DNA from 4 places in the Bacillus sp. 05T21 genome. Region 1 is predicted to be linked to each of the others. Evidence: riboswitches for the same ligand, from Rfam matches in the RefSeq annotation. Region 1 holds a riboswitch; each other region holds the start of a gene.

Region 1 (8,323 bases):
TTGCTACTCTCATATTTTTCTCGTATACGTCATCTCCTAACTGATGAAACCTTTCTTGATCAGCGTTCTCCTGTACATACGCACGAATAACGCGTACACCCGCAATTGATTCAAGTACTTTATCGTTCATATCCCCGAACGCATCTTGCGCGACTGTAAATCTTTCATGCAACTTCTTTCCGTATCTATTCATCGCATACGCCATAATCGGAAGTGGTATAAGTGCAGCAAATGTTAACTGCCAACTAATTGAAAAGCCCATCATACAAACGATTGTAAGCATATATAGACTAGAATCAACGAGCGTTAATATACCAAAACCAGCTGTCATGGAGATTGCTTTTAAATCATTTGTCGCTCTCGCCATTAAATCGCCAGTACGATTTTTTTGATAAAACGTCGGTGTCATCTTAAGTAAATGCCCCATAAATTTTGAACGCATCGTTTTCTCAAGTACGAACGCACCGCCAAATAGTTGGTGCTGCCAAATGAAAGTAAGCACATACCCACCAATCGTTACCCCAAGTAAAATAAAAATATATTGCATAATCGCCTCGTTCGTTAAGGCTCCCGTTTTAATATTATCAATTGTAATTCCTAACACTTTCGGAGGAATTACCTCTATCACGTTTACAATTAAAAGTACCCCAATTGCGATACTATACCTTTTCCAATGCTCTCTAAAAAACCAGCTTAACTTTAGTAATACTGAAAACAATATAACCTCCCCTTTCTCGTTCCCGTTTGATTCACATTTCTTTACCCGCTATCCAAACCCATCACATTTACATTTCGTAAGCCATACAATTTCATCACATTTTTCCACCTTCCAAATTCTGATTTTTTATAGTAACAAGGAAAATAAAGTGAAACTTTAATCAGTGGGGGTTTTGTTCATTCCCCACTGATTATTAGCCTTCACCAATCGGGCGTTTACGGGCAGCCCGACTCCCATCCCAACTTCTTTGCTCCAGCTGAATTTTGAGGCGGGAGTCTTACTGCCCGCAAATAGCGGGATAAACAAAAAAAAGCATACCGCCGCTTTGACGATATGCAATAGAATGCATAAAAGCGTACGTTACGATATACGCAACGTACGCTTCTCATAAGACAAAAAGGTCCTATATATCCGCACGGGTTGCGTAATGATATGAATGTTTTCCGCCATTTAACAGAGCTAAGCCCATTACATTTACGATTACAATCATTACGCACACCCCCTTCATTTATTTTCCATTTATAATCTTACAACTTTATTGAGTATTCTGTCAATTATTTTTTTCGCTTTAGAATAAAATAATTTTTTATCACAAAAAATAAAAGTGATGCATTCTGCTTATAATTCAGCTTGAAATAAGAGAATCTTCTGTAAGAAAGGGCATACAAAATAAAAAAATAGTAAGAAATCGTTTTCACAAACATTTCATTTGAAAAATATTATCAAACCACCTACAATCACCTTATACTCACTCTTACAAGTTGCTATTTTAGGAGGACTAATCATGACAACTAGCAATACGTACAAATTTTATTTAAACGGAGAATGGAGAGAAAGCTCTTCAGGTCAAACAATCGACATTCCATCTCCATACTTACACGAAGTAATTGGGCAAGTACAAGCAATTACTCAAGGAGAAGTAGATGAAGCAATTGCATCTGCAAAAGAAGCTCAAAAATCATGGGCTGAAGCTTCTCTACAAGATCGCGCAAAATATTTATATAAATGGGCTGATGAGCTCGTAAATATGCAAGATGAAATTGCCGATATCATTATGAAAGAAGTCGGTAAAGGCTATAAAGATGCGCAAAAAGAAGTCGTTCGTACAGCTGACTTAATTCGTTACACAGTTGACGAAGCACTTCACATGCACGGTGAAAGCATGATGGGTGATAGCTTCCCTGGTGGATCTAAATCTAAACTTGCGATTATTCAGCGCGCACCACTTGGTGTTGTATTAGCAATTGCACCATTTAACTACCCAGTAAACTTATCTGCTGCAAAACTTGCACCAGCACTTATTATGGGTAACGCTGTTATCTTCAAACCAGCAACTCAAGGTGCAATTAGCGGTGTTAAAATGGTTGAAGCACTTCATAAAGCTGGCCTTCCAAAAGGTCTTGTAAATGTAGCTACAGGACGCGGTTCTGTAATTGGTGACTACTTAGTAGAACATCCTGGCGTAAATATGGTATCGTTCACAGGTGGTACAAATACAGGTAAACATTTAGCGAAAAAAGCTGCGATGATTCCACTTGTATTAGAACTTGGTGGTAAAGATCCTGGTATCGTTTGTGAAGATGCAGACTTACAAGAAGCTGCAAAGCATATCGTAAGCGGTGCATTCTCTTACTCAGGTCAACGTTGTACAGCTATTAAGCGTGTACTTGTACATGAAAATGTAGCAGACGAACTAGCTGGCTTATTAAAAGAGCAAGTAGCTGAACTATCAGTTGGATCTCCAGAACAAAACAGCACAATCGTTCCATTAATCGACGACAAATCTGCTGACTTCGTTCAAGGTTTAATTGACGATGCTGCTGAAAAAGGTGCAACAATCGTTATCGGTAACAAACGTGAGCGCAACCTAATTTACCCAACATTAATCGACAACGTAACAGAAGAAATGAAAGTTGCTTGGGAAGAGCCATTTGGCCCAATCCTTCCAATCATCCGTGTTTCTTCTGACGAACAAGCGATTGAAATTGCTAACAAATCAGAGTTCGGTCTGCAAGCAAGTGTCTTCACAAAAGACATTAACAAAGCATTTGCAATTGCTAACAAAATCGACACTGGTTCTGTTCAAATTAACGGACGCACAGAGCGCGGCCCTGACCACTTCCCATTCATCGGTGTAAAAGGTTCAGGTATGGGCGCACAAGGTATTCGTAAGAGCCTTGAGTCTATGACTCGTCAAAAAGTAACTGTATTAAACTTAGTATAATCTTATATGTAGCAGCTGATCTAATATTTAGGTCAGCTGTTTTTTAGTTAAAATCCTCCAGGACCTAATAACAAATTCTTCTCTATAATCTGATTATTACTATATCCATTGACGTATAAAAATACATTTGTTACTCTTAAACATGTTAATTTAATACATAAATCCTCATTCGTATCTCGGTGAGGTAGAGGTTGCAATCATTAAAAGTATCATTTCAGGAGATGTAGTGGCATTGATGAAGAAATGAGAAAGGAATGATTGCCGAAGTAAGTCGTGTCCACCATGCACGCTTGCTGGGTCTGCATTTAATAAGTGCAGAACTGTCACAAACGTTTCGTTTGTGGAGAGCTATCGAGAGGTATGTCGTGGGTTTCTTATAAGATAGAAAGCATGTAGCGGCAAATTACGTGCTTTTTTTGTTTTGTTTGGACCTTCTCTTCCTTATCAGGAAGACATACATATCTCCTCGCTTGACTTGGTTATACTAACTTTGGAGGTATTTTCTATGCAACAAAAAAAATGGGGCTTTTGGGTACTAACAGCTTTCGTTGTCGGTAACATGGTTGGCGCTGGTATTTTCATGGTGCCAAGTACGTTGGCACAAACAGCAAGCCCACTCGGTGTCACTTTAGCTTGGTTAACAACAGGATTTGGTGTTTTAATGCTAGCTCTTGTTTTCGGTAATTTAGCAATTCGTCGTCCTGATTTAACGACAGGACCACAAAGTCATGCATATGCTTTATTCTCAACACCAAAAAGAAAGAAAATGGCTGGTTTCAGCATGGTGTGGGGATATTGGGTTGCAAACTGGGCAAGTAACGTTGCCATCATTACATCTTTCGCGGGATATTTATCACTCTTCTTCCCGATTATGAAAGATACGCGACTATTATTTTCAATCGGCTCGTTCGATATAGAAGTTGGAAAGCTCATTACATTTACTATTTGTTCCGTCTTACTATGGGGCACACATTTAATTTTAACAAACGGTGTAAGCGGAGCTGGGAAGCTCAACTTCCTAGCAACGACAACGAAAGTAACTGGATTCCTTCTATTCATCATTGTTACGTTATTTGCGTTCGAAGCTTCAAAATTTGGACAATGGTACACACCAATGATCGATAAAGAAGGCGTATCACATGGCCTCCTTTCACAAGTAAATTTAGCGGCTCTTACAACGCTTTGGGCATTTATCGGGATTGAATCAGCCGTTCTTTTATCAAACCGAGCTACCTCTCCAAAAACGGTAAAACGCGCAACTGTTGCAGGATTACTTATCACAGTTGCAATTTACTTAGGAATTACAATTTTAACAATGGGTGTACTTCACGTTGATAAATTACAAGCTTCTGAACGTCCATTAGCAGATGCATTAAACGCTGCAATGGGTCATGGTGGCGGGAAACTTATGGCATTACTTGCTCTTACTTCCCTATTCGGTTCAATATTAGGCTGGATTTTATTAAGCTCTGAAGTACCTTATCAAGCAGCCAAAGAAGGTTTCTTCCCTTCCTTCTTTACAAAAACAAATAAAAAAGGAAGTCCAATTTACTCATTACGATTAACAAACATTATGTCGCAAGTGTTCTTATTCTCAACACTATCTGGAACCATTGCGGAAGCTTATACATTCGTTATTACAGTATCAACTTTAGCCTACCTCATTCCATATCTCGTTTCACCAATCTTCCAGTTAAAACTGGTCGCAACTGGTGAAACTTATAAAAATGAGTTACGGGCAAGAATTATAGATGGTGTGGTCGCAGTTATTGCAATTTGCTATGCACTATGGGTTATTAAAACAGGAGCATCCGATATAAAAACATTTCTTCTCGGAATTGGTTTATTCGGGATTGGCTTTGCCTTCTATCCATTAATGAATCGTGATCAGAAAAAAAATAAAGAAAAGAAAAACGAGCAAGTTGCGTAACGCAATTTGCTCGTTTTTTACTTTACAAAACATATATAATAGAAAAAAGAGGTGAAAAACATGTCAATCGAATCACTATGGAGCTCTCGCTTTCAACAACATATTCAAAATGCCATCACATACTTTGCACGTATGATTAACGGTTTACTATATAGCTTCATCTTCGTCTCATGTGTAGGTGCATATTATTACGCTAAGTTTCTTAAAACGGATCCTTCTAAAGGAATATCTCTATTGCTTATTACAATCGTCTTAACAGCGATTATAACGAGATGCCCAATACGTACATTTATTCAAAAGCCCGATGCTGTCTATTTACTAGCACTAGAAGAGAAATTAACATCTTATTTTAAAAAATCTCTTCTATATAATTACATCATTCAGCTTTTCCCGCTTATATTTATGTTCCTTGTTATCGTACCGCTTGCCATGCAATCATTACAATTAACCGTACCTTTTTTATGTACAATCTTTATAATTTTAATGATTCTAAAGGGCTGGAACATATACATACATTGGATGTGGCGTGATAGTTATGAAAAAAGCATATGGTTTATCATTCGCATTGCTTGTAACGCCCTGATCATTTACATGCTGTTTTATACTGCAAATATGATCGTATTAGGCGGACTACTCTTACTTCTTGCTTTCCTGCTTCTATACACGAAGAAACAACCTACAAAACGAATACCGTGGGATTACATAATCGAACAAGAAGAAAAAATGGACGTTCGTTTCTATCAATTTGCTAGCATTTTCACCGATGTTCCGCAACTGAATAAGCAAGTAAATAAAAGAAAATGGCTTACAAATTGGATTGAACCTTTACTACATAAAAAACAAGCTACTTTCTTCTATTTACATACACTTGCATTTTTACGTGGTAATGATTATTTCGGTATATATATTCGCTTGGGGGTAATCGGTGCTTTCATCCTATATTTTGTTCCGAATATATACGTAAAAGGTGCTATCGTTTATATCATCCTATATATGATTTCTATGCAGCTTCGTTCTCTGTGGAAATATTTTTCGGGAAATATTATTGTAGCATTATATCCAATTGATACTGAAGAACGAATGAGTCAATTTCTCAGCTTAATTTTCATATTGCTAAGTATTCAACTCATTGCATTTTCAAGTGTTATACTCATTGCTACAGGACAATTACTACATGCTTTGATTATTATTCTAATCGGCGTACTTTGGATAAAGTTTATTATTGTACCAAAAACGAAGAAACGAATTTCTTCATTTTAACGAGAAAAGAGGCTGTACATAACAGCCTCTTTTCTCGTCCTAAAATTTATAATCACTTTTCATAGGCATTTCTCATATAGTGAAAATGACTATACAATTCCTATCCATACGTTAATAATGATTTCGCACATATAAATAAAAAAGATAGGAGCTCTATTATGAACAACAATCCGCCTGCAACGCCCCAGAACAACTCAGAAGAAAATAGCCGTGACATTAAATTGCAAACATTACGAGTCATCGGACTCATCGTCCTTATTAGTGGTTATATCCTCGTCGCTCTCTCAGAAGTAGGTGAGCTGAAAACCTTATTAACAAACCCTAACGCCAATCCTGATTTAGCTGAAGTTGATCCGTTTTAAAAATTATATAAAAAGCGGGTCCCAGTATAACTGGTTCGCTTTTATATAGTTTCATCCAATCTGAGAAACATTTCCTTCATTCTGATACTTCTCTTTCCCTATCGCCTTCATAAATAATAAAATACTGCTCATACCAACGATGAAATATAGAGCGCTCATGCCCCAAGATGCAATAAATGAACCTAGCATAACACCTAATGCCCCATTCATTTTTGCCACTTGAAAGACCATTCCGTTAATCGCCATATATGAACCTCTTGCCTCATTTGGCACCATATCCGCCATTATAGATTGACGAACCGGCACATACATCATCTCTCCTACAGTTTGGAAAAGCCCTGCGATTAATAAGATCCATAAACTATTGCTCGTTCCGAGTATTGTAAATCCAATCGTGTAAATGAATAAACCAACATATAAAATTTTCAAATCGTTGAAGCTTTTCAGCATTTTAATAAGAAGCGCTGTACATAACACAACTAAAATTGTATTCTCTGCCGATATCCAGCTGAGCATTCGAATACCTGTTAAATCGAATGTAAAACCATTCCCGAAGAAAAAGTGCACCGTTTCAAATTCCTTCTGTAAACGTATCCCTAAATAATTATTAATTTGAAACTCTAACGATAGTGTACATATACTTGCTGCACAAAAAATTAAAAACGCTCTATCTTTCATCACGACTTTATAACTATCTGCCATATCTTTTAATACATTTTTCTTCTCCACCGTTTTTCGTGCCACATACACTTCTTCCATATATACAGCCATCACATATAAAGTAATAACTGCAATAACTGTTAATCCTATAAACAATTGCAATCTATAGTTCTCAAATAGTAATCCGCCAAATATTGCTCCAATCGCAATTGATAAGTTAATAGCCCAGTAGTTAATACTGTACATCACTTTTCGATTTTCAGGTGTACTCACATCTATCAACATCGCTTCCGTCGCTGGATTCATAAGTCCAGATCCTAAACTATTCACTAACATAAACACAAATGTTAGCCACGGTGAATCTACATAATCTGAGTTTGCAATTCCCATACAAGCAATGGAAACGACTTGTATACTTTGGCCGATAATCATTACTTTTTTACGACCGAGCCGATCTCCAACATACCCACCATATAAACCGATAATTAATGCTGCTAGCACATTGATCAGTAATAAAGCACCAGCAATCGCACTACCTAATTTTATTGAAAAGTAAATTGCCATAAATGGAAAAATCATTGTGGATACAGTGCGTGTTAAAAACGAAGTTATAATTCTAATTTTTATATTTCGGTGCATACTCCAAAATCCCATTGTTTCCCCCTCCTTATGCTTATTCATTTTACTTTGAAAAAGAGGAAGAAAAAGGTTAGAATATTCTAAAGAGTTTCCCCTTTTATCAAACATTAACGGGCAGTAAGACCCCCACCTCAAAATTCAGCGAAAGCAAAGAAGTTAGGCGGGGATCAACTGCCCGTAAAAGCCCGATTGGTGAAGGCTAATAATCAGTGGGGGATGCCCCACTGATTAAAGTTTCACTTTATTATAGAAGGAAGTGTACATATGAAAATTATGGACTATTACATTAGACTAAGGCTACATGCACAAGATCAACAACATATACGAAATAGCTTACAAGAATTAGCGGATGTTTTATATTGCAGTACGAAAAACGTAAAGATTTTATTAAAGAAAATGAACGAGGAGCAATTAATTCACTGGACTCCAGGACGAGGCCGCGGGAATAAAACAGAAATCTTATTTGCACATAGTTTCCTAGAAGCAATTGAATCCTATACAGATGAACTGTTAGCGCAAGAAAAATTAAA
Region 2 (8,323 bases), on a different contig from region 1:
TCGTCGTGATGAAGAACTTGATGCAACGCATTCCATTTATGTTGACCAATGGGATTGGGAAAAAATCGTTCAAAAAGAATGGCGTACTATCGATTACTTACAAAAAACAGTACAAACAATTTATGGAATATTCAAAGAATTAGAAGATCACTTATTTGAAAAGTATCCGTTCCTTGGAAAGTATTTACCAGAAGAAATTGTTTTCATTACTTCTCAAGAACTGGAAGATAAATATCCAGAATTAACACCGAAAGATCGTGAACATGCAATTGCGAAAGAACACGGTGCAGTCTTTATTATTGGAATTGGTGATGCACTCCGTTCAGGTGAAAAGCACGATGGACGCGCGTCCGATTATGATGATTGGAAATTAAACGGTGACATTTTATTCTGGCACCCAGTACTACAAGCTTCGTTCGAATTATCATCAATGGGAATTCGTGTTGATAGTAAAGCACTTGATGAGCAATTAACGAAAACTGGTGAAGACTTCAAACGTGAGTATGATTTCCATAAAGGTATTTTAGAAGACGTACTACCATTAACAATTGGTGGTGGTATTGGACAATCAAGAATGTGTATGTACTTCTTACGTAAAGCACATATCGGTGAAGTTCAATCTTCTGTATGGCCTGATGATTTACGTGAAGCTTGCAAGAAAGAAAACATTCATTTGTTTTAATAGAAATATGAGGGAGAGTGGCTCGAAAATAGAGTTACTCTCCCTTTTTTATTGTGTAAACTGCTGGTTTACAGTGAGTGTTACTAATAGTTTCTTTCTTTTTCATCTCCTTTTATGTAATAATTTGTTAAAGGAGGGGACGTTATGAACTTAGGAGCACAGCTAAAAAAACTACGAGAGTCAAAGGGTTTTTCGCAGGAGGATGTTGCAAAGAAAATCGGGGTAAGTGGGAAAATGATAAAAGTTACCCTGACATTGATTATTTAATTTTATTGAGCGAAATGTACAATGTTACGCTCGATGAATTAATAAAAGGGAATCAAAACTTTAAAGAGAAAATACATATTGATGAAGAAGATGAGGATTTTGAGAAAGAGAATGAGTTTGGTTTTTATATTGGATTTGGTTTGCTAATTATGAGTGCTTTCATTGATTACGAAGGAATTCAAGAGATTTTATTAGGGGCTGCGCTATTCATGATGGTCTTTTATTCCGACGTGAAGAAAGTTATTTTGAATGAATTTCGCTCGTTATTTAAAGGGAAAGATATATATGATAAGAAGTGAGAAGAGTCCGTTATATTTCCTAGGAAAAGGTATTGCGAATAATTTAATTGTTTTATGGCGGTTTTTATATATAGGTAATATGTTAAAAAGCTGTTTGTATAGAGTCTTGAAATCTATGTGTAAAATGATAATAAAGTTATTTAATTTTAAAAGCTCAAACGAGTATAGCCCCGTTCTAAAGTTAGGACGGGGTTGAAAATCTAAGTTTTATTGAATAAGAATTTTCTTCAAATATTTTTACTTCAGCAATGCATATTTCAGTAAAGGCTTTTTATAAAACATCACTTACTTATTTGTTACCGATTTCTTCCGCCAAACCGATTAAAATTCCTTCGGTTCCACGAATGTAGCAGAGTCGATACGAGTTCTCATACTGAACTACTTCGCCAACGAGCTGAGCACCATGCTTAGTAAGTCTGGATACCATTTCGTCAATGTCTTCGACGGTGAACATGACGCGCAGATAACCGAGGGCGTTTACAGGAGCTGTCCGGTGATCTGCTATAGTAGGTGGGGTGAGAAATCGCGAAAGTTCAATTCGGCTGTGACCATCTGGCGTAACCATCATAGCAATCTCCACGCACTGAGAACCGAGTCCGGTTACGCGACCAGCCCATTCACCTTCGACAGTCGCTCGCCCTTCGAGGTTCAAGCCAATCTCCTCGAAGAAAGAGATTGCGTCATCAAGGGATTCTACAACGATGCTGACATTGTCCATTCTTAGTAATCTGTTGTTTGCCATAGTCTTTATCTCCTTATGTGTAAAAATTTATCCCGCTATTTGCGGGCAATAAGACTCCCACCTCAAAATTCGGCGAATGCGAGGAAGTTAGGTGGGAGATAACTGCCCGATTGTTGAATAGAATGACTTGCTTCTATTTTTTAACAATTTTATTGTTTTTTAAACGACTTTATTTTAAACTAAATAACCTTTTTCTCACTTTCCACTATGCAAACAGCTTTCTATTTATATAGGAAGGAAATAGATTTATATAATTTATTTTAATTTTTACAGGTGGAAATTAACTCATCTGCACTAAAGGCTCAATTTTCGCCATAAATGATTGATGAAGTGCTTCAACACCCGTTACTAAATGAAGACGGTCAATAACGACAGATACTTTAATTTCTGATGTACTTACCATTTTAATATGAATATCTTCTTCTTTTAAAGTAGTGAACATATTCGCAGCAACTCCTGGGTTAGATACCATACCAGATCCTACAATTGATACTTTTGCTAAATGATTTTCATGTTCTACAGATTCATAGTGAAGTGCTTCTTGATTTTGTTCCAATACTTCTAATGTTTCTCTTAAATCATTAGAATGGATCGAGAAGGAGAGGTGAACAGTTCCTTCATTTGTAATACTTTGAATAATAATATCTACATTAATATGTGCTGCTGCTAATGTAGAGAAAACTGTTGAAAGTGCACCTTGTTCTAACCCTTTAATTGTGACACGTGTAATATTATCCTCAAATGCAATACCTTTAACGATTGATTGTTGTTCCATGTTACATTCTCCCCTTACAATTGTTCCGTTTTCTTGTTCCATACTTGAGCGAACTTCTAAAATTACATTATGATTTTTAGCAAATTCAACAGCGCGTGGGTGTAATACGCCAGCACCGAGGTTGGCAAGCTCTAACATTTCGTCATAAGAAATTTCATCTAATTTATAAGCATCTTGTACAACTCGTGGATCAGTCGTATATACGCCGGTCACATCCGTATAAATATCACATTTTTTTGCTTTTAGTGCAGCAGCTAATGCGACAGCAGTCGTATCGGAGCCACCGCGGCCAAGTGTGGTAATTTCATTTTCTTCACTTATTCCTTGGAAACCAGCTACTATAACAATCGTGCCTTCAGTAAGGTAAGACTGAATACGAGTAGTGTTAATGTCAGTAATCCGTGCACTACTATGTACAGATTCTGTCGTAATACCAGCTTGCCATCCTGTTAATGAAATTGCGTTATAACCTTTTGTTTGTAGTGCTATTGTTAATAATGAAATAGTTACTTGTTCTCCTGTAGATAGGAGCATATCCATTTCACGTTTACTTGGATTTTCAGTAATAGCGTTAGCAAGTGCTACAAGTTTATCCGTACTTTTTCCCATTGCTGAAACGACAGAGACAATACTATGTCCTCGTTCATATTCTTCAATAATTAAATTTGCTACATGTTGAATGCGTTCGACGCTTCCGACAGAAGTACCGCCAAATTTTTGTACAATCGTTTCCATTACGAATTCCTTCTTTCGTCCATTTTTAAGAATAGGTTAGGACATATACAAATCCCAATATTCCTGTAGTTACCAGAGAGAAAAACAAAAAACACCATCTCAAATAAGTGAGGATGGTGCTGTTACAGGAAAAGGGAAACAGAAAACGGAGCTAATAAAAAAACCGCCAAAAAAGGAATATCATAAAAATGATATCTCTTTTTTGTAGATAGCTCTTCATACGTACACGTCTGTACATATGACAGTTCTGTTTCTATTCGAAAACAGCCCCAATTGATAAATGCAGAGAAATTTATCAATTTCGGCAACACTTCCTTTCCTCTAAAATCATAGACATCTCTGTGTCTCCTTTAGAATACTTATAAGCGTTGCAACCTCTATCTCACGTTTTAGGCGAGAGTGTATGATTTATGAAGTTGTTGGTAACATTTGTTTTATAATAATTTAAATTTTTCAGGGAATCAAGTGTTTTTTGTATTTTTTTGAAATTCTATCTTTTTATTAAATTAGTTTGTGAAAAATGTAGCAAAATAAATTCATTGCATGTACATTGAAAATATAGCGCATGGGAGGTGGAAGGATGGGGAAGAAAAAGCCTATTTATGTAGCAACAAAAATGAACACAACAATGGAGAAACTATGGGCATATACACAAGAGCCTGATATACATACAGAATGGGATGCTCGTTTTACTGAAATTTCGTATTTAGAAAAAAAAGAGGGAGAACCACAGAAGTTTTTATATAAAACAAAGATCGGATTTGGACTTGAAATAGCCGGAGAAGGGGAATCGATAGGTGAAATTAGAAAAGAAACTGGAGAACGCATTTCCTCTTTAAAATTTTGGACAGACAATCAATTATCACTTATACAAATAGGGCGTGGTTATTGGAAGTATACACCGAATGAAGAACATATTCATTTTGAAACGCAATATGATTATGATACGAGATTTGGTCGTATAGGAAATGTGATAGATTTATATGTTTTTCGTCCACTATTAGGTTGGGCGACAGCATGGAGTTTTGATGCTTTAAAATTATGGTTAGAAAAGGGACTTCATCCAAAGTTGCTAATTAGAAGAACGATGACGTATTGGCTAGTTTGCTTTTTATTTGCTTTCGTATGGTTATATCAAGGGATTGTACCGAAATTGATGTTTACTCATTCAGAAGAAGTAAAGATGCTTTCTGCACTAATCGGATCGAATGAAAGTAGTATTTTTATACTTAAAATAGTTGGATTTTTAGAAATAATATGGGGTGTTATGTGGCTATTGCCATTTCAAAAGCGAAAACTATTTATATTGCATATTATATTGTTGATAGTTTTAACATTAGCGGCAGGATCGACGAATATCGCTAGTTTTACGCAACCGTTTAATCCGATTACATTAAATTTTCTTCTAATAGGGTTATCGATTGTCGGTTATATAAATAGCACTAATTTGCCAAGCGCAAAAAATTGCAAGAGGACGAGAAAGGGATAAGTATATGGTTAATATTTATGAAAGATTATTAGGGGATTCTTATAAAAGGCTTCATCCAAAATTGCAGGAACGATATGCGATAACAAAGGAAAATAGCTTTATTGGGGAAGGGGAAATGGATGAAATTTATGGAGGATCTTTTTTCGTTAAATTAATATTAAAAATTACATCGAAGTTCCGTATGTTTTTCTCTGAGCGAGGGCAAAAAGTTCCGTTTGTGATACATAATACCGCTGAGCGAGATGGACAGGGGAAAGAATTTGTACGGTGGAATCGTACTTTTTATTTTCATAATAAGAAAAGATATTTTAACGCTGTTATGCAGTTGGATGAAGAGAATAATGAAATTGTAGATTATTTTGGTGAGCCGCATTTACTCGTTTCTACATTGAATTTTTATATTGATGAAAAAGGCGGGATGCATATTTCTTCAAAGAAACAATGGTTTTTTATGTTTGGAAGAAAAATACCGTTACCTAGATTTTTATACGGAGAGGCAAAAATTGTAGAAAGTTATGATGAAACACTACAATGTTTTCGAATTCATGTACAAGTACGAAATCCGTTAATTGGTTCGTTATTTTCATATAAGGGAACATTTGTGGAAAGGGAATAAACGAGATGAAAAATATAATATTTGGACTTGCTTGTTATATTATATTTCTAATATACGAGTGGTCGAATGTAAATCCTGTTGAAGCAATCATATTGTTATCTATTTTGTTATTTATACCGATGTCATTTTGCATTGTTGATAAGAAAACAAGAAATGGATCGTATTTATTATCTTATAAATTTGTATCGCTTTTATATCCAATTGCAGCAGTTAGTGCAATGCTAGCTTTCGTAACAAATCACTATTTCTTTGCGCTACTTTGGTTTGTATATACAGGAATCGTTGCATTATTTGGTGTAAGTAGATTGCTAGAAAGAAGATGGAAGCCTCTAGAAGAAGTAGCTATAGATAGTGCGTTTATTTATTTGTTTCTAGGTGGTTTTTGGTTCTTTGCTTCTGTAGCGAAACTTTCCATTATGCATTTTAGTTCTGACATTGTCTTACTTACAGCGGCACACTTTCATTATTCGGCATTTCTATTGCCGTTATCAGCGGGTTTACTTGGAAGAAAAAGAGAACAGGGAAGTAAGTTATATGATGCTATTATGTTTATCATCGTCATTTCTCCAATGACAGTTGCAATAGGAATTACGTATTCGAGGGTATTTGAATTTTTTGCAGTGTTCATATATTTATGTGCCATTTATGGATATGGAGTTTACGTGTGGAGAACGAAATTCAATACTATAAGTGCGAAGGTACTTTTAGTTCTTTCTTCTAGTACACTTATGGTAACAATAATGTTTTCACTCATATATTCATACGGAAATTTCAAACAAGTAATGACGATTACAATTGCACAAATGGTCTGGATTCACGGTGTTGTAAATGGAATTGGAGTAGCGTTACCAGCTTTTCTTGGTTGGATGATTGAAAAGAGTACTCCGAATTATAAATATTACGGGAAAACAATGAGCAAGTTAAGAGGAAATGCGACAGTTGGTGAAGCATTTTTACATAACAGAAATTTAATAGATAGCAAGGAATACAAAGGTTTAGTTGATAAAATGAATGATTTTCATAGTGAGGCATTTGACATGACGAAGATTCCTTTAAGTATTATTCGTTTTTATGAAAATACAAAAGAGTATGAGTTACAATCGCATATTAAATGGACTCGTTGGTTCCGCCCGGTTGCATTTTGTTATGAGAAAATGAGTAAGCGTGTAGGACAAATACATTTAGGAATGGGCGGCAAGTGGGAAACGATGCATGGCTCTATCATTGGGATAATAGATGAGAAGGATGGAAGAGAGAATGTAAGGGCTTGGCTAAGAAAAAATGAAGCAGGAGAGTCTGTTTTTGTAGCCCTCTATTCAAAGCATGCATACAAGAACGAGACATATATGAATATCGCATTGCCTTTACCATATTCGAATATGACTGGTATTTTGAAGTTGTACAATGATACGAACCAGTTAATGATTACAAGTAAGCTAAGAGAGCGTCGTAAGGGAGATGAAGGGATATACTTACATACCCGCTTCTTTACAATACGCTTACCATTAGCAGAGACTTTTATTATTAAAGAGAGAAAGGATCAAATATTAGAAGCTAATCATAGAATGTGGATATTTGGAGTTAATTTTTTAGAAATTGATTATGAGATTAAGAAAATAGAGGGAAAGTAAGAAAGGCTTGGAGAGATTCCAAGCTTTTTTACGTATGGGTAATTGTCATAGCAACTTGTTTATCCAAGTCTTGGTCCCAAACACGCTGAATTTCAAACGTACCTTTTTCAAAAAATAATGGGAATCTCTCTTTAAACCAATCTTGCATAGGAAGATTGAGTGCTGTATCAATTGGCACCCATAATAATTCGCCTTCAGGAGGATTCAAAAGGAGTTCACCTTCAAATGAATCTGTCCAATAGTTAAATACCATATATCGAACATTTTCTTTCGGATTTACGTATTCATCTAATCCCTTAAAAGTTAAATTTGAAACAAGTAATCCAGTTTCTTCTTTTACTTCTCGTTTAGCAGCTTGAACGATACTTTCTGGAAAATCTACTTTACCGCCAGGAGCGATGTAACCAGGGAAGCCTAGATGATTCGGCCGTTGTATTAGTAATACTTCGTTATTATGCTGAATCATACACATTGTATAAATGCAGTGTTCGACGCCTTTCCAATTCGTGCTCATACGAATCTCTCCTCTTATATAATAAGAATCTTATAGTTTAACTATAGTTATTTGTTCCAAAAAATACAATAATAAGACAAAATTATACAAAATGCAATTGACTATTACTAATTTTCAGAACTATAATTAGTCTGTTATATAAAAACATTGTACTTGAGAGGGGAATATATTCTATGAAAAATAGAATAATCGCAGCAGGAATAATCGCAGCTAGTATATTATCTTATTCATCTAGTAGTTTCGCACAAATGAAAACGTTTCCAGATGTACAAGCAGGGCACTGGGCAGAAGATTCTATTAACTACTTAGCAGAAAAAGGCGCAGTTACAGGTAACGAGAAAGGAATGTTCGAGCCTGGAAAAGAGATCACTCGTGCAGAAGCAGCTACAATGATGGCTAAAATCTTAAACTTACCATTCGATAAAGATGCTAAACCATCTTTCGGTGACTCTCAAAACGGATGGTATACCCCATACATCGCAGCTGTAGAAAAAGCTGGTGTTGTTAAAGGGAAAGGCCCAGGCGTATTTGATCCAACTGGGAAAATTGACCGGGTTTCAATGGCCTCTCTTA
Region 3 (8,323 bases), on a different contig from region 1:
ACAGCCCCCCTTTTTATTCAAAAAAAAATCTTTCCCATTTCGAAAAGACTGTTCGGTAATATATTTTACCTTATCTTTCAAAATGGATTCCATTTTGCTGGATTTAGCACCTTGCTTTCTATAAGCAGGTTGCCGAGCTTCGTAGGGCCAGTTCCCTCAGCTTCTCTTGATAAGCTTTGTATTTGTATTTTATCACAATTCTGATTTTTTTCAATCCTAGTTTTCCGATATATTTAATTATTTTTCTTTTTTTAAAAGGAGTTGCCTTTACTAGACAACTCCTTCTTTCTCATTCACACCAGCTCTTTAATACGTATGCGATCGTTCCCAATGATATTTTCATATGTTTCACGTTCTACGACAATTTGTGACGTCCCGCCTTTTGCAAAGACGACAGCTGGTCTACGAATACGATTATAATTATTCGCCATCGAGTACCCATATGCCCCCGTACAAGAAATTGCTAGTAAATCAGAAGAAGCAACTTGCGGTAAGTTAATATCCCAAATCAGCATATCTCCACTTTCACAGCATTTCCCAGCAATCGAAACGAGTTCCTCATTCTCATCATTCCCTCGATTCGCCAACATCGCCTCATAACGGGCTCCGTATAGAGCTGGTCTTAAATTATCTGTCATTCCACCATCGACTGAAACATATTTCCGAATGCCAGGAATCTCTTTCACCGCTCCGACTGTATAAAGTGTTGTTCCCGCATCACCTACGATACTACGACCTGGTTCAATCCATACTTCTGGAAGCGGATATTCACATAATGTAAATTGTTCTCTTATCGTACTTGTTACAGCGTGCACATACGTTTCAAGTGTTAACGGTGTATCTGAATCCGTATAACGTATACCGAAACCTCCGCCCACATTTAATACTTTCATCACATAATGTGTTCGCTCTCTCACTTCTTCTAAAAATTGGCGGAGTACTTCAATTGCTCGAACAAATCCAGCCGTTTCAAATATTTGTGATCCGATGTGCGAGTGAATTCCTAGCACATTATAATTTGATTTTTGCAAGGCAAGCTCAATTGCTTGCATCGCTTGACCATTTGAAACACCAAATCCAAATTTCGAATCCTCTTGACCTGTTGTTATATATTCGTGTGTATGTGCCTCTACTCCAGGCGTTACACGGATTAATATGTTCACAAATTTCCCATGTTGCATTGCTAAATCGTGCAAGATTTCTAATTCTAAGAAATTATCTACTACAAAACAACCGATATTCGCCTGAAGAGCCATAATCATTTCTTCTTCTGTTTTATTATTTCCGTGAAAATGAATACGCGATGCCGGAAAACCAGCTTGGAGCGCAGTATATAATTCTCCTCCAGAAACAACATCTAAAGACATATTCTCTTCACGAGCTACTCGGCACATCTCCATGCACAAGAACGCCTTGCTTGCATATGCTACTTGATAAGAGAAACCACTTTCTTTAAAAGCACGATGAAACGCGCGGCACTTTCCTCGAATAGACTCTTCATCGTATACATAAAGTGGTGTTCCGTATTGTTTTGCTAGCTGCGTCGTATCGCACCCACCAATTTCTAAGTGTCCTTGCCCATTGATTCGGCTTGTGCCGTGTAAATACATTTAAATTCCTCCCTTATTTCCTCTAAAACTCATAACCCCAATCTTCTATTCATTGCAGCACGCTTTTAGATAGACAAAAAACGCGCGGAACAATGTTCACACGCGTTTCTTATTAGGAAAAATATATATTGAAAAAATAAACGAGTTGTTATCTTCTCAAAATAAGAAACCGCATCAACATCTCCAAATAGCTCTTCATAAAATAAATCTTATGACAGTACTACATTTATTCAATGCAGTCCCAATATATGAATAAGATGGTTATTCTTATATTTCGGCAATAGTCCCTTTCAACCTATGATCACAGATTCCACTAAATCTCCCATAGCTTACTCTTTCCTATCGCGGCCTCTACCTTTGAGAGTAGATGAGGTAAGTCTATTTAATTTTCAAACATCTAATTGTTGCTATTAACAATACCAAAGGACCATTTTATTTGTCAAACAATTTTTTATATTGTTTTTTTACAGTTTAATTTTGTATCATTTGGTAAGCGCTTTACTGAAACCTTTGTCACTTCCCATTCGCCCTCTTCGTTATTAAATGTAATCGTTACCTTCTCAAATGGTGGAACAATTTTCCCACCAACCTGTTCATACTTCGTTACTTCAATACTCGCTTGAAATAAATATGTACCACTATACACTTTTTTTAAACTAATAATTTTAGGACATTGATAAGGCTTCAAGCTCCCATATTGTTTTTCAATTGCCTTATTTATTTTTGGAAATAAAACAGAATAAAGGGCATCTTCCATAAGGGGTGCATCATATTGTGCTACCGACACACTCGGTGAAGCAAAAAGTATAACACTACTGCATACTATAAAATATAATAATTTTCGCATTATAACCTCCGTTTTATTACTCGATTCTTTTTGCGCACGATAATTATCATACATAGAAACTCCGTTTTATTGTCTCCCACTGCCCTTTTTCTACTCAATTATTATAAAAAAGCCCACAACTCTCTTTTATTTTCGTATAATGATACTCATAGTATAATAAACATAATAACAAAGGACTGTTCGTATATATAAAATGAGGCGCTAATCAAACCGGCTCACAAGAACCGTCATGCTTTTAGGAGAGGAGTATATTATGCTACAAAATCTGTTTCCAAAACTGCGATTTGCACTAGTTGCAGTCGTTTTATTATGGATAAAAACATATATTGTGTACAAGCTAGCATTTGATATTAGAATTGATAACTTCTTTGAAGAGTTTATGCTTTTTATTAACCCACTAGCTTCGTTACTTTTATTTTTTGGTTTCGCTTTACTTGCATCTAAGTACCGAAACCGAATTATTATTGTAATTAGTTTTATACTGTCATTTATTTTATTTGGAAATGCAATGTTTTACGGGTTCTATAACGATTTTGTTACTTTCCCTGTTTTATTCCAAACAAATAATATGGCTGACTTAGGGACGAGTATAAAAGAACTCTTTACGTATAAAACATTACTTTTATTTGCAGACGCAATTATTTTAATGTTTATTTCGCGTAAATTCCCATCATTTGGTGATAAAACACCCCTTTCTCGCTCTGAGAAGCGAACTTTCTTTAGCGGTGTAACAGTATTATTAGCACTACAAATTGTTGTTTCAGTTATATATAAACCACAAATGTTCTCACGCTCGTTTGATCGTCAAACTGTCGTGAAAAATCTAGGTTTATACACATATCATCTATTTGATATTACACTTCAATCTAAATCTTCGGCTGAACGTGTATTTGCAAGTGGCGATGGATTCTCTGAAATTAAAAACTATACAGACTCAAAAGATAAGCAAGTTGATAAAAACTTATTTGGAGCTGCAAAAGGTAAAAATGTAATTTTAATTTCAATGGAATCTACACAAAGTTTTGTTATTAATAAAAAAATAAATGGAAAAGAGATTACTCCATTTTTAAATGAGTTTATAAAAGATAGTTTTTACTTCGATAACTTCTATCATCAAACGGGACAAGGTAAAACTTCTGATGCTGAATTTATCGTTGAAAATTCCCTTTATCCGTTAGACCGTGGTTCTGTATTCTTTACTCATGCAACAAATGAATACACTGCCACACCAGAACAATTAAAGAAATACGGATATTCTTCTGCTGTCTTCCATTCAAACGATAAAACGTTTTGGAATCGTGACGTAATGTATCCTGCGCTTGGATATGATCGTTACTTTAATTTAAATGATTACGTAGGAACGGAACAAATGTCTGTCGGTTGGGGATTAAAAGATAAAGAGTTCTTTGAGCAATCTATTCCAAAGTTAAAATCTTTACCACAACCGTTCTATACGAAATTTATTACTTTAACAAATCATTTTCCATTTCTTCTAAATCCAGAAGATCAATATGTTGATGAATTTAATTCCGAAAGTGGTGTTTTAAATCGCTACTTCCCAACCGTTCGTTACACGGATGAAGCTCTTAAATTATTTATTAAACAATTGAAAGACGAAGGACTATATGATAATTCCGTTATTGTCATTTATGGTGATCATTACGGCATTTCTGAAAACCATAATGCAGCTATGGCTCAGTTCCTTGGGAAAGACGCTATTACACCGTTTGATTCTATGCAATTACAACGCGTCCCTCTCATTATTCATGTGCCTGGCCAAGAAGGAAAGGTCATCTCTAAAGTATCTGGTCAAATTGATATTAAACCAACGTTACTTCATTTACTTGGTATTAAAACAAATCAATCCGTAGAATTTGGAACAGACTTATTTACGAAAGAAAAAGACCCTCTTATGGTAATGCGGGACGGCAGTTTTGTTTCGGAAGATTATGTTTATACAAAAAATATGTGCTATAAAAGAAGCACAGGTGAAGAAGCTGATTTAACACTATGTCAGCCTTATATTGAAAAAGCAAAAACAGAATTAAAATTATCCGACAAACTCATTTATGGAGATTTATTACGATTTGATCCTAACAATCGATATAAAACCGGAACGATGACAACGAAATTTGAATAGTGTAGGAAGCAACTTTGCAAAAGTTGCTTCCTTTTTTTACTTATTTTTCAAATTTCTCTTCTATACAATCTTTCACAAATTGGGAATTTTTTTCGTATGAGAAAGAAATTTATGGTATGATAAAATAAGTAAACTTTCATACACTAATTAAGAATTTATAACAGAAAGCAAGGGATCAGATTTTGTATAGAGCAGCTATTCCAAACTTATTTACGCTCGGGAATTTATATAGCGGATTTTTGTCAATCGGCTATGCATCTTTAGGATATTATAAATCAGCTGCTATTTTAGTACTGATCGGGATGATGTTAGATAGTCTTGATGGTCGTGTCGCTCGTTTATTACGCGTTGATTCACAAATGGGAAAAGAGCTTGATTCACTCGCGGATGTTGTAACATTTGGCGCAGCACCTGCTGTTTTAATGTATTACACATCTTTTTCCAACTACGGAATCATTGGACTATACATAGCGGGATTATTCCCTCTGTTCGGAGCATATCGCTTAGCACGATTTAATGTAACACCATCTTCTACTTCTATGAAATATTTCACTGGAGTTCCGATTACTGCAGCAGGAGGGCTTGTTGCTTTCTTAACATTATTTTCACATACCATTCCAAAAATCGTTCTCATTACCGTATTCGTAACGTTCGCATTTTTAATGGTGAGCCGTGTTCGTATCCCAAGTTTAAAAGATGTACCAATTCCACGATATAGCATAATTATTACACTATTTTTAGTTGGAATTATTATCACAATGTACCAAACAAGTTTTGGCAACATTTCTGTTTTCTTATTCATTGCCATTCCACTATACATTTTGTATATGTTATCTCAATTTATTAGACAAAGACCTTCTAAAAAAGCGAATAAAGAAAAATAAAAAAACCTTCCGTATTTCGGAAGGTTTCTTTTTTATTTTGTAACTAATACTTTTTGATTTACAGGTGTTACAGGTTCTTCACCATTTAATACAGCTAAAATATTTCTTACTGCCATTTCAGCCATTGCATCACGTGTTTCGAATGTTGCATTTCCTACGTGAGGAGCAAGTACTACATTCTTTAATCCTTTTAGCTCTTCTGTAATTTTCGGTTCAAATTCAAATACGTCAAGAGCTGCACCTTCAATTTCATTCGTTTTTAGTGCATGAGCAAGTGCTGATTCATTCATAATTGGTCCACGTGAAGCATTTATAATATATGCTGTTTTCTTCATCATTTTAAACTGTTCTTCATCAATCATATGATGTAATTTCGGATTATAAGCACAGTTAATTGTAATAAAGTCCGCTGTTTGTAATAATTCTTCCAACGTTACGTATGTCGCTTCCAGTTCACTTTCAGCTTCAGGCTTTCGATTTGGTCCTGTATATAAAACATTCATTCCAAATGCTCTCGCACGCTTTGCAACTGCCTTCCCGATTTCTCCGAGGCCAATAATTCCGATTGTCTTACCGTGCACTTCGCGGCCCAAGAAGAATAACGGTGCCCATCCGTTAAATCCAGTTGTACGACATAACGTATCACCTTCAGGAATTCTACGTGCAGCTGCTAAAAGAAGTGCAAACGTTAATTCTGCTGTTGCCTCTGTAGATACTTTCGGCGTATTTGTAACAGCAATACCCTTTTCTCCAGCATATGTGTAATCAATATTATCGTAACCAGCACCATAGTTTGCGATAATTTTCAAGTTTGGTGCTGCGTCAATAACCTCTTTCGATACCTTCGTAGAAAGTAAGCTTAAAAGTGCATCTTTATCTTTTACACGTTCTGCTAACTCTTCTACACTAATTAATTCTTCTTTATTGTACATTTCTACATCATGATTTTCCAATAATTCTAATCCGATTTCTGGAATTTTCCCTGCTACTAATATTTTCGCCACTACTAACACCTCTTCTATACAAAATATGATATCTCTTATATTTCATTGTAAGAAATCTACATATAAAAACCAAGGAATTTGATTATAGTTTTGAAAATCGACACTTTTCCATAAAAAAAGAGGAGATGCAACTCTCCCCTCTTTTTACGCTTTTTCTTGCGATTCTTTCCCAAGCTTCGCATCGATTGTTCCTTCTGCAACTGTATCGCTAATTTGTTCCTCAATAACTGAGTTAGCAGTATTATTTGTTTCAGAAGTATAGGCTTGATCTGCCGCTTGTACGTTTTGTTTATTTTGTTGTTTCGCCATTTTTTATCCTCCTTTTCATTCTTTCTTATTTTGAACAAAAAGGGTGATTTTCATCAAAAAATCGTGTTTCATTTTGAAATTATTCCTTCTTCTTCAAGCAATCTCATCGTTCTTACTCGTTTCGTAAATGTAGCTATGTGAGAAATATCATGATTGCGTAATGTCTTTATATTCTCTTCCACATACTTTCCTAAATCATTCGGATAATGGGCATCTGAGGATAGAGTAATCGGAACTCCATGCTTAGCTAATACTTGTAAATAAAGCGGACTTGGGCACATTTCGCGCACAGGATATCGATAGTACAATCCCGCATTTATTTCTGTTGCTGTATTTGTTTCCACTAACGCACGAGCAATTTCCTTATAATAAGAAAGCTGTTCATTCTCATCCAATCGATAATTAAATACTTTTATGTTATCGAGGTGAGCTATAATATCAAAAAGCTCGGAACGAACAGCACTTTCAACTGTAGCGAAAAACGTGTGATATAAAGTATGTAACTCATGCGTACCAAAATACTCTTTCGTATCTGGATTATCAAATCCCCATCCATCTATAAAATGGACCGAACCGATTACATAATCAAAGTCTCCTAATGCTAGTAAACCTTTTAACTCTTGTTCACCCCCGATAAAATAATCCGCTTCAATTCCAAGTTTGAGCGTTATCCCTCGTTTACTCCATCGCTCTTTTGCCTCTTCAATCGCCTTTGTAAAATCATAAATAGACGTTACTCTTACTTGATCTAACCATTCTTTTTGCAGGCGACCAAGCTTAGAATCACTAATATCTACATACTTTTCATAATATCCTTTCGCTTCATGAAAACGATATAAATGATCGACAATACCAACTTCTTTTATACCTTTTCGCACAGCTTCTTCTAAATATAAATCAATCCATTTCGCTGTAAATGGACCTTCCTTCACACGTCTTTGCAGGCGTTCTTGTGTTTTCATAAGCCATTCCATAGAATGTTTTTCTTCTTTAAGCGGTTCAAAATATTGTAGCGCATCATTTATTTTAGCTAGCCACCCTATTGAATATGGCCCTTCTTCTAAATGAATGTGATAGTCCACTTTCATCCATATTCCCCCTTATAATGTATCTATTTCTCTTCTGTCCCCTACTCGCGAAAGCTTTCCATTTCTTTCTTTCATTTCTTGCATGACATCTTCTAATGGAATATTTTTTTCGGCTAATAGAACAAAACAGTGATAGAACACATCAACCATTTCTTTTACTATTTCTTCTTTATCATTATTTTTAGACGCAATAATTACTTCGGTGCACTCCTCACCAATTTTCTTTAAAATTTTATCTTCACCTTTTGAAAATAAATAATTCGTATATGATTCAGAGAGTGGAGTTTTCTTTCGTTCTTCAATTGTTTCAAATAATAACTTAAGGATATCTTCCATATGTATCCCCCTATATAATTTTGTAGTGAAAACACGTTTTTTCTCCCGTATGGCAAGCAGGCCCTACTTGCTTTACGACAACAACGATTGCATCTTGATCACAGT
Region 4 (8,323 bases), on a different contig from region 1:
TCCTTTTATTGTATATTTTATTTTTCTTTCGTTCAATTCAAAAAACTTTAAAACCCAGTTGTTTTATACGATTAATGTGTATTATAATGAAACAAATTTAATTATTGCTGATTGGAAAAACCAAAGGCACTTTTCTCATACGGGAAAAGTGTCTTTTTCATTTATTATTACAGGGGGATTATTTATGCAGAAATTAATTGTCTTTGCTATTATTGGATTTTTCGCTCAATTGATTGATGGCGCACTTGGTATGGCGTACGGGGTAACGTCTACCTCACTATTATTAATGTTTGGTATCGCACCAGCTGTAGCTTCCGCATCAGTTCATTTAGCTGAAGTCGTTACAACCGCCGCTTCTGGTGCATCTCATATCAAATTTGGAAACGTTGATAAATATACAGTTTCCAGACTTACATTACCAGGAGCAATTGGCGCATTTATTGGGGCATGTTTTTTAAGCAATTTACCTGGTGATGTAATTAAACCGTACATTTCCATATTTTTATTTACTTTAGGGGTTTATATTTTATTACGATTCATCATTCAAAAACAAATTGTTTCTTCAAATAAGCGTATGTCTGCTAAACAACTTGTACCACTTGGCTTATTCGCTGGATTCGTCGATTCAACTGGCGGCGGTGGTTGGGGGCCGATTACGACACCTGTTCTTCTTGCAAGAGGAAATGAAGCTAGAAAAGTTATTGGATCTGTAGATACGAGTGAATTTCCTGTTTCACTCGCTGCAACGATTGGCTTTTTCATTTCACTTGGCTGGGAACAAGTAAGCTGGGTTTGGGTATTTGCCCTCATGCTTGGTGGTATTGTTGCCGCACCAATCGCCGCATGGTTAGTACGCATCGTTCCTTCTCATTTACTTGGCGTACTCGTTGGCGGACTTATTATCTTTACGAATATACGTACACTGCTTACTACATTTAAAGTAGATCCAACTATTATTTCACTTTCTTACGTTGCAGTTGGTCTTGTCGTTATTATATCTATTTTTATTGCTGTTCGTAATCATTCCAATCGTTCTAACGTATCGACAGCCGGCTATCCGAAAGATCAAAAACAAATGCTACCATAATTAATAATAATACCGCCCGATTTACTTCGAGCGGTATTTTTTATTTTTCTATTTTCCAATTGACCATCGTTTCAGTACTATTTACTCTTTTCATATGTAATTTCTCTAAGACACGAATAGAGCTATAATTATCAAGGAGTGTCTCCGCTATAATCGTTTCCACTTCCCCTGTTTGAAAAGCCCATTTCATTAATTCACTAACTGCTTCTGTTGCATACCCTTTATTCCAATATTTCTCAATAAATCCGTAACCAATTTCTACCGTATGTTGCTCATTCGGTTTCCCTTTAAATCCTATATCACCTAGAACAACATCATCCTCTTTCCGAATAACATACCACGGTCCCCACGGTAATGAAGCCGCATCTCGTTTCATATTTTCTATATGTCCTACAATATGCGGACCACTATTGTATCCTTGATTATCCGCAATTTGAATCCATTCTTCTGTACACGGTACTATATATAATCTTTCCGTTTCTAATTTCATAATGATATCCCCTTTTCAATTAAACAATACCTCAATTTTATCAGAAATAAAAAGAATATTCATTCTATTTATCAGATTTATACTTATTCTTTGAAACGAATTTAAGGAATAATCCCCTTTTAATAGTTATGTCGAATTATATTTTCTGAATTTTCTTTTAATTTTAAAGGATTTTTCAATATTTTTTGCGAAACATTTGTATAACAATTTTTTCTTTGCTTATTGCTACATAATAGTAGGTTCGGGTGGAGTTATGCAAGCGTTTCCTATACAATAACCGATATTTTTTGACTTTTCCTAACAAAATTCCTTGCAATATATTCAGAAAGTCATTACAATTGCCATATATTAAATATCTTAGCAATATATAAATCCTCATCAATCCGATGAGGTAGAGGTTGCGACTTTTAAAAGTAAAATGGACGAGACACAGCGAATGTCACTGACTCCGTTTGAAAGGAAAAGTTGCCGAAGTTTATATTTCTTCTCTGGAAATATGAGCTGGGGCTGTCTCCGAAAGGAACAGAACTGTCACGTTTACAAAATTACCGTGTAAACGTGGTGTGCTATCTTAACGGAAGGGTATGATGGGGTGGTTATTTGTGAAACGTTCCGCCTAATTCCTTTGGCGGTTTTTTGTATTTTTCTCCCCCGCTCCTTCCTAACCTACAAGAAAAGGAGTGTTGAACATGAATAGCGCAACAAATCAATCTACCTCTAAAACGCAAACTACACAAGGACAAGGTGAATTAAAACGCGGATTAAAATCTCGTCACCTTACGATGATTTCTCTCGGTGGTACAATCGGTACCGGATTATTTCTTGCCAGTGGTGGTGTTATCCATTCAGCTGGTCCTGGCGGTGCATTAGTCGCATATGCCGCAATTGGAATTATGGTTTATTTTTTAATGACAAGCTTAGCCGAACTCGCAGCTTACATGCCTGTTACTGGATCTTTTAGCACTTATGCAACAAAATTTGTTGATCCATCACTTGGCTTTGCACTTGGATGGAACTATTGGTATAACTGGGCGATTACGATTGCAGCTGAACTAGCGGCCGTAACATTAATTATGAAATTTTGGTTCCCAGATACCCCTTCTCTTATTTGGAGTGGACTTTGTTTAGCTATTATTTTTCTCTTAAACTATTTATCTGTTAAAGGTTTTGGTGAATCTGAATATTGGTTCGCACTTATTAAAGTAGTTACTATTATTATCTTTTTAATTGTCGGTTTTATGATGATTTTTGGAATTATGGGCGGCGAATCTGTCGGCTTTAAAAACTTCACTGTTGCAGATGCACCATTTAATGGCGGCATCATGGCAATTATCGGTGTATTTATGGCTGCTGGTTTCTCATTCCAAGGAACTGAATTATTAGGAGTAGCTGCTGGTGAAACTGCTGATCCAGAACGTAATATTCCGAAAGCAATTCGTTCTATCTTTTGGCGCATTTTATTATTCTACATTTTAGCAATTCTCGTTATCGGTTTATTAATTCCTTATACGACTGAAAGCCTTGCAGCAAGTGATGTTACAGTAAGTCCATTTACACTAGTATTTGAAAAAGCGGGCGTTGCCTTCGCTGCTTCTGTTATGAACGCTGTTATTTTAACTGCAGTACTTTCTGCTGGTAACTCTGGAATGTATGCATCAACTCGTATGCTTTGGGATTTAGCTCGCCAAGGAAAAGCACCTAAATTCTTAGGCAAATTAGATAGCCGTGGTGTCCCTGTTAACGCATTAATCGCAACATCAGTAGTTGGTAGCGTCGCTTTCATCGCTTCTTTATTCGGTGACGGTGTTGTATACATTTGGTTATTAAATGCTTCTGGGATGTCAGGATTTATTGCTTGGGTAGGGATTGCTATTAGTCATTACCGTTTCCGAAAAGCTTATGTTGCCCAAGGAAAAGATTTAAAAGATTTACCATACAGAGCAAAATGGTTCCCGTTCGGTCCAATCTTTGCATTTACACTTTGTGTTATCGTTATTTTAGGTCAAAACTACGGAGCATTTACGGGAGCATCTATCGACTGGAACGGTGTACTTGTTTCTTACATCGGTTTACCACTCTTCTTAGTACTATGGTTAGGATATAAATTTACTAAGAAAACGAAAGTCATTCCACTTGATAAATGTGAACTGAAATAGAGTATAGCAAAACGAGCAAACAAATTTGTTTGCTCGTTTTTTATTACAATCCTCTTTACTTCCCTATTCCTTCTGTTTTTGCAATAATAAAGTAAATACACTTAAAGGTTGGGATTACATGAACATTCGTATTACTGATGAAGCAATAGCAGCTATACATAGACTAGAACGTGAAGACAAAAAGATCATTCGCATTAGAGGAACAATGACAAACTCTTGCAGCATTTTCGTTGATGTTGATTTAATTTGGGATACATATAATGCGGATGATGTTGTATATGAAGATGAAATGCTTATTGTACAAATGGACTCATTCACGAAAGACTACACTGGTGGTACATTAAAACTTGATTATAAGACGACTGGTTTTAGTATTACGACTCCTAGTGAGACTCTAGTTTATGGCTTGTCGGTTAAAAAATAAAAATTGTTTTTATTTGACCACTGAGGTGAAAAAATGGGTAAATACGTTCCATTAAAATTTTTATTTAACGAAGAATTAGCAGAAAAAATGGCTGATTCTATTTCTAAACATGATCCTAATTTCTCTAAAAAAAGCTTTGTAGATTCTGTAACATGTAAAGTTGAAAATTTAGAGTTAAAACAACGTGTAGAAGTAATAGCAGATGAATTACACAATGCATTACAAAAAGATTTTAATGAAGCAATACATATATTACTGAAAACATTGGGACCAGAAAATACAACAGAAGTAGGTACATTTACAAACGGATACATGTACATGCCTATTGCAAAATACGTTGAAAAATATGGGCTTAACGATTTTGAATCCTCGTTCCACGCAATGTATGAAATAACAAAGAGAAATACTGCTGAATATGCCATTCGTCCTTATCTTGAAAAATACCATGAAGGAACCTTGGACATATTGCAGCAATGGTTACGTGATGAAAACAGCCACATTAGGAGATTAGTTTCAGAAGGTACTAGACCAAGACTTCCTTGGGCAAAAAAAATAGGAGCTCTGAAAGGTGACTTCAGAAATAATTTAAAGCTTCTTGAGCCATTAATGAATGACCCTTCTAAGTATGTTCAAAAATCTGTAGCCAATCACATTAATGATATTACGAAAGAAGATAGCGAACTCGTTTTTCAATGGTTGCAACAATTACTCGATAAAAATCATCCTGTTAATCCTTGGATTATGAAACATGGATTAAGAACGATGATAAAAAATGGCACTTTACCAAAAGATTTTTGTTTTTAAGTATTTTAAACAAAAACGCTTATGCTTCAAAAATGAAGTATAAGCATTTTTTCTCTTTAAAACATTATCCCTGCCGTGAAATATTTTGAAACATTTTTGGCTTATTTTGTTCAAAGCTCTCTATCAGTCCTTTTCCAAATATCGTTATACTCTTCTCCCAAGGGTGACCTAAATACCCCCACTTAAAGTCCTTCTGAATAAAGAAATAGTAATCTCCATTTGGAAAAATCGGGATTGTCCACTCATCAAATTCATTTCTATCGAACTTTAAATGTGGATTTACCCAGTAACATTCATGTTGCCAATCAAGTGCCATTATATATTCATCCGATACTGTATTCTCTTTAAAAACTAGTAATGCTTTTTCTTCCAAATCGTCATATAAATTTAAATCTACCGATTCTCCGAAGTAATGAGAAATATCATATGTTACAAAAGGACTTGGCACCTTAAATGATGGGAATGTAGAATCACTTGGTGAAAACTTAAGCTTACTATCTATCATGTCCCAAATTTGGTCGTACTCTTTGTCTGTAAACTCCATCCAATTTTTCATTAAACAACTGCCTTCCCCTATAATTTCAAAGGATTTTTACTCAATTATCCCGAATATATAAATAACTATTCTCGCAAGGAGCTAATTCATATGAATCTATTCGAACACGAAACATAAAACCGTTCCACTTTAATAAGAGGTCCTCCCTTTTTCTTTTCTTACTATATCATTTATTAACGAAATAGGAGGACAACAATATGAAACGTGATCCATTATTTTCAGCACTATTAGAGAGTGCAAAGACAAACTTTAGCGGCTGGGATTTCTCTTTCATTTCAGAAACTGGCCGTATGAATAGCGAACCCCTACCATGGTCGTACGGTAGCACTGCTTTCCAACTTATGCAGCACGCAAAGTCAATGCTAGATATGGGTACTGGCGGCGGAGAGTTTTTATCTATGTTACAACCGTTCCCGCCAACTATTTGTGCTACTGAGGGCTATGCTCCGAATGTCCCAATTGCACGAAAGAAATTAGAGCCTTTAGGGGTTACAGTTGTAGAAGTGACTGATGATACTGCTTTACCATTTCAAGATGGTCAGTTTGATTTAATTGTGAATCAACATGAATCCTACGCTGCTTCTGAAGTGAAAAGAATTCTTTCCACTAATGGAACATTTCTTACACAACAAGTCGGTGATCTTGATTGTGCGGAACTTAATGAGCAGTTTGGCACACCGCTGAATAGCGAATTTTCAAGTTGGTCACTCAAAACGGCATGTAGTGAATTAGAACAAAATGGATTTACTATTTTAAAAGCGAAAGAAGAATTCCCTCTTCAGCGATTTTATGATGTCGGTGCTGTTGTCTATTACTTAAAAGCAATTCCGTGGCAAATTCCTGATTTTACAGTAGAAAGCTATAACGAGAAATTATATCGCATACATGAGATCATCTTGCAAAAAGGATATTTCGATGTGAAGCAACACCGCTTTATTATTAAAGCAAATTATGAAGAGTAAAATTTGAATTAGCATCCCTTGTAAAAAGCCAAATTCCCATAAAGAATTTGGCTTTCTCTTCGTATTTTAACGTTTCTTCTCTTATTGAGAAACGAGATATTTTTCATATCGTTTTTTCGTATTATCTTCTATCAAAAGTGTAGTTTTGCAATCAATAATATTCCGATTATCATATGTGAATATATGCTCTAAATTGTTGTCCTCACTTAATAATGTCGGTAAATATCTTTGCAAATTGCTAACTACACCTCTATTATCACCATCTAATATCCAATCAATTGACTTCCATTCTAATATTCCTTCAGCCGTACTTAATGGTGTGTCAATATGTACTCCTACTGGTAGCTCAGCAAGGAATACATACATCCCCTCACTACCCTGAGGATCGTCTTTATCTTGAAAGATAACATTCCCTTTATACGTTACACTTGGAAGCTCTATACCCGTTTCCTCAAACGTTTCTCTAATTATTCCTTCATATGGAGTTTCATTATCCTCAATTTTCCCTCCAACGCCATTCCACATTCCCATTGTTGGCTTCTTGTTTCTATTTAAAAGGAGTATGTTATCCCCTTTTCTAATGAAGCATATTGTGTACTTATACATATCGTCATTTCCTTTCTTTTACATCCTCTTCTGTAAGCAATTCATTTTCTACATGAGGAATTCTTATCATTTCCACGTAAAAACACTCTCCTTGTCATTGCTCCTCACATAATATACAGTACAACTTTCATACGTAAACACTTTACGTCCAACGAAAGAATCCTTTTGAGAAAGGAGAATTCAACATCGATAACATAGGAAATGAATTTTTAAAATGCTTTTATGATAGCAATGTATGGCCAAACGGTACAAACTGGCTCGGTGTCCCCATTTGCAAACTTCCCTCTGACCTTTTCTTATATCAAGAAATTATTTACGACTTACAACCGGATTTAATTATTGAATGCGGGACTTTCCATGGTGGTAGCGCACTTTATTTAGCTTCTATTCTAGATTTAATAGGAAAAGGTCACGTTCTTACTATTGATATAACGCCGCAACCAAATCGCCCATCACATAATCGGATTACGTATTTAACAGCTTCTTCTGTTTCTGTAAGTGCTGTCCAAACTATTTTAAGTATGCGAAAACCTGACGATGTTATTTTAGTTATTTTAGATTCCGATCATAGTAAAGAACATGTATTAAAAGAACTGCAATTATATAAATCAATTGTAACTACTGGTAGCTACATGATTGTCGAGGATACATGTATTAACGGAAATCCTATTCTTCCTGATTGGGGCCCTGGTCCGATGGAAGCTGTGGAAGAATTTTTAACAAAAAATAATAATTTCATAGTAGATGAGACAAAGCATAAATTTTTCATATCATTTAATCCGAATGGTTTTTTGAAGAAAATAAAATAACTAGACTAAACTAGTCTAGTATTTTCATTTTCGAAAAAGGATAGTACACAAATTCCACTTTTCCTATTATATTATCTTCTTCAATATATCCTAAACCATTTCGACTATCCTTACTTTGTTCACGATTGTCTCCCATTACAAATAACTTATTTGGCGGAATCTTTGTCTTTTGAAAATTATAAAATACTTGTGTATTGTTATATAAATCTTTATTTATATAAGGTTCATCTTGCTTTTTGTCATTTACGTATACAGTTCCATTCGTTATGTTAATTACGTCACCAGGAAGTCCTATTACGCGTTTCACATAATATTTCGATCCATCCTCTTCCTTAATAATGACGATTTCTCCGTGCTGTAAGCTAGAAAAATGTACCGCAGCTTTATTTACAAATACGTAGTCTTCTTCATGTAAAGTTGGCTGCATTG

Evidence for each region. A riboswitch is a leader RNA that binds a small molecule or an ion and turns the genes downstream of it on or off. The one in region 1 is predicted to bind lysine.
Region 2: linked by a shared signal. The riboswitch ahead of AC1DKZ_RS27190 (aspartate kinase) and the one ahead of AC1DKZ_RS22385 (amino acid permease) in region 1 are both predicted to bind lysine.
Region 3: linked by a shared signal. The riboswitch ahead of lysA (diaminopimelate decarboxylase) and the one ahead of AC1DKZ_RS22385 (amino acid permease) in region 1 are both predicted to bind lysine.
Region 4: linked by a shared signal. The riboswitch ahead of AC1DKZ_RS09510 (amino acid permease) and the one ahead of AC1DKZ_RS22385 (amino acid permease) in region 1 are both predicted to bind lysine.

The regions. Positions count from the first base shown of each region.
Region 1 is NZ_JBFTMD010000015.1:105,990-114,312, reverse strand. It holds gene AC1DKZ_RS22395 (ABC transporter ATP-binding protein) at 1-718, opposite strand, end outside; gene gapN (NADP-dependent glyceraldehyde-3-phosphate dehydrogenase) at 1,503-2,942, shown strand; lysine riboswitch at 3,120-3,301, shown strand; gene AC1DKZ_RS22385 (amino acid permease) at 3,448-4,872, shown strand; gene AC1DKZ_RS22380 (ABC transporter permease) at 4,933-6,132, shown strand; gene AC1DKZ_RS22375 (hypothetical protein) at 6,291-6,494, shown strand; gene AC1DKZ_RS22370 (MDR family MFS transporter) at 6,546-7,808, opposite strand; gene AC1DKZ_RS22365 (ABC transporter substrate-binding protein) at 8,058-8,323, shown strand, end outside.
Region 2 is NZ_JBFTMD010000026.1:38,894-47,216, forward strand. It holds gene asnA (aspartate--ammonia ligase) at 1-682, shown strand, start outside; partial or broken gene AC1DKZ_RS27180 (helix-turn-helix domain-containing protein) at 827-1,248, shown strand; gene AC1DKZ_RS27185 (VOC family protein) at 1,538-1,990, opposite strand; gene AC1DKZ_RS27190 (aspartate kinase) at 2,271-3,500, opposite strand; lysine riboswitch at 3,702-3,888, opposite strand; gene AC1DKZ_RS27195 (DoxX-like family protein) at 4,081-4,989, shown strand; gene AC1DKZ_RS27200 (DUF4166 domain-containing protein) at 4,994-5,605, shown strand; gene AC1DKZ_RS27205 (YndJ family protein) at 5,611-7,236, shown strand; gene AC1DKZ_RS27210 (NUDIX domain-containing protein) at 7,265-7,750, opposite strand; gene AC1DKZ_RS27215 (N-acetylmuramoyl-L-alanine amidase) at 7,924-8,323, shown strand, end outside.
Region 3 is NZ_JBFTMD010000002.1:241,348-249,670, forward strand. It holds SAM riboswitch class I at 68-176, opposite strand; gene lysA (diaminopimelate decarboxylase) at 294-1,610, opposite strand; lysine riboswitch at 1,791-1,972, opposite strand; gene AC1DKZ_RS06160 (DUF3888 domain-containing protein) at 2,062-2,457, opposite strand; gene AC1DKZ_RS06165 (LTA synthase family protein) at 2,711-4,597, shown strand; gene pssA (CDP-diacylglycerol--serine O-phosphatidyltransferase) at 4,780-5,481, shown strand; gene AC1DKZ_RS06175 (2-hydroxyacid dehydrogenase family protein) at 5,514-6,494, opposite strand; gene AC1DKZ_RS06180 (YozQ family protein) at 6,630-6,794, opposite strand; gene AC1DKZ_RS06185 (histidinol phosphate phosphatase domain-containing protein) at 6,863-7,882, opposite strand; gene hisE (phosphoribosyl-ATP diphosphatase) at 7,895-8,218, opposite strand; gene hisI (phosphoribosyl-AMP cyclohydrolase) at 8,229-8,323, opposite strand, start outside.
Region 4 is NZ_JBFTMD010000003.1:173,659-181,981, reverse strand. It holds gene AC1DKZ_RS09520 (sulfite exporter TauE/SafE family protein) at 185-1,087, shown strand; gene AC1DKZ_RS09515 (GNAT family N-acetyltransferase) at 1,128-1,577, opposite strand; lysine riboswitch at 1,962-2,154, shown strand; gene AC1DKZ_RS09510 (amino acid permease) at 2,267-3,733, shown strand; gene AC1DKZ_RS09505 (iron-sulfur cluster biosynthesis family protein) at 3,852-4,157, shown strand; gene AC1DKZ_RS09500 (DNA alkylation repair protein) at 4,191-4,961, shown strand; gene AC1DKZ_RS09495 (DUF2716 domain-containing protein) at 5,026-5,517, opposite strand; gene AC1DKZ_RS09490 (class I SAM-dependent methyltransferase) at 5,715-6,479, shown strand; gene AC1DKZ_RS09485 (NUDIX hydrolase) at 6,561-7,085, opposite strand; gene AC1DKZ_RS09480 (cephalosporin hydroxylase family protein) at 7,271-7,894, shown strand; gene lepB (signal peptidase I) at 7,905-8,323, opposite strand, start outside.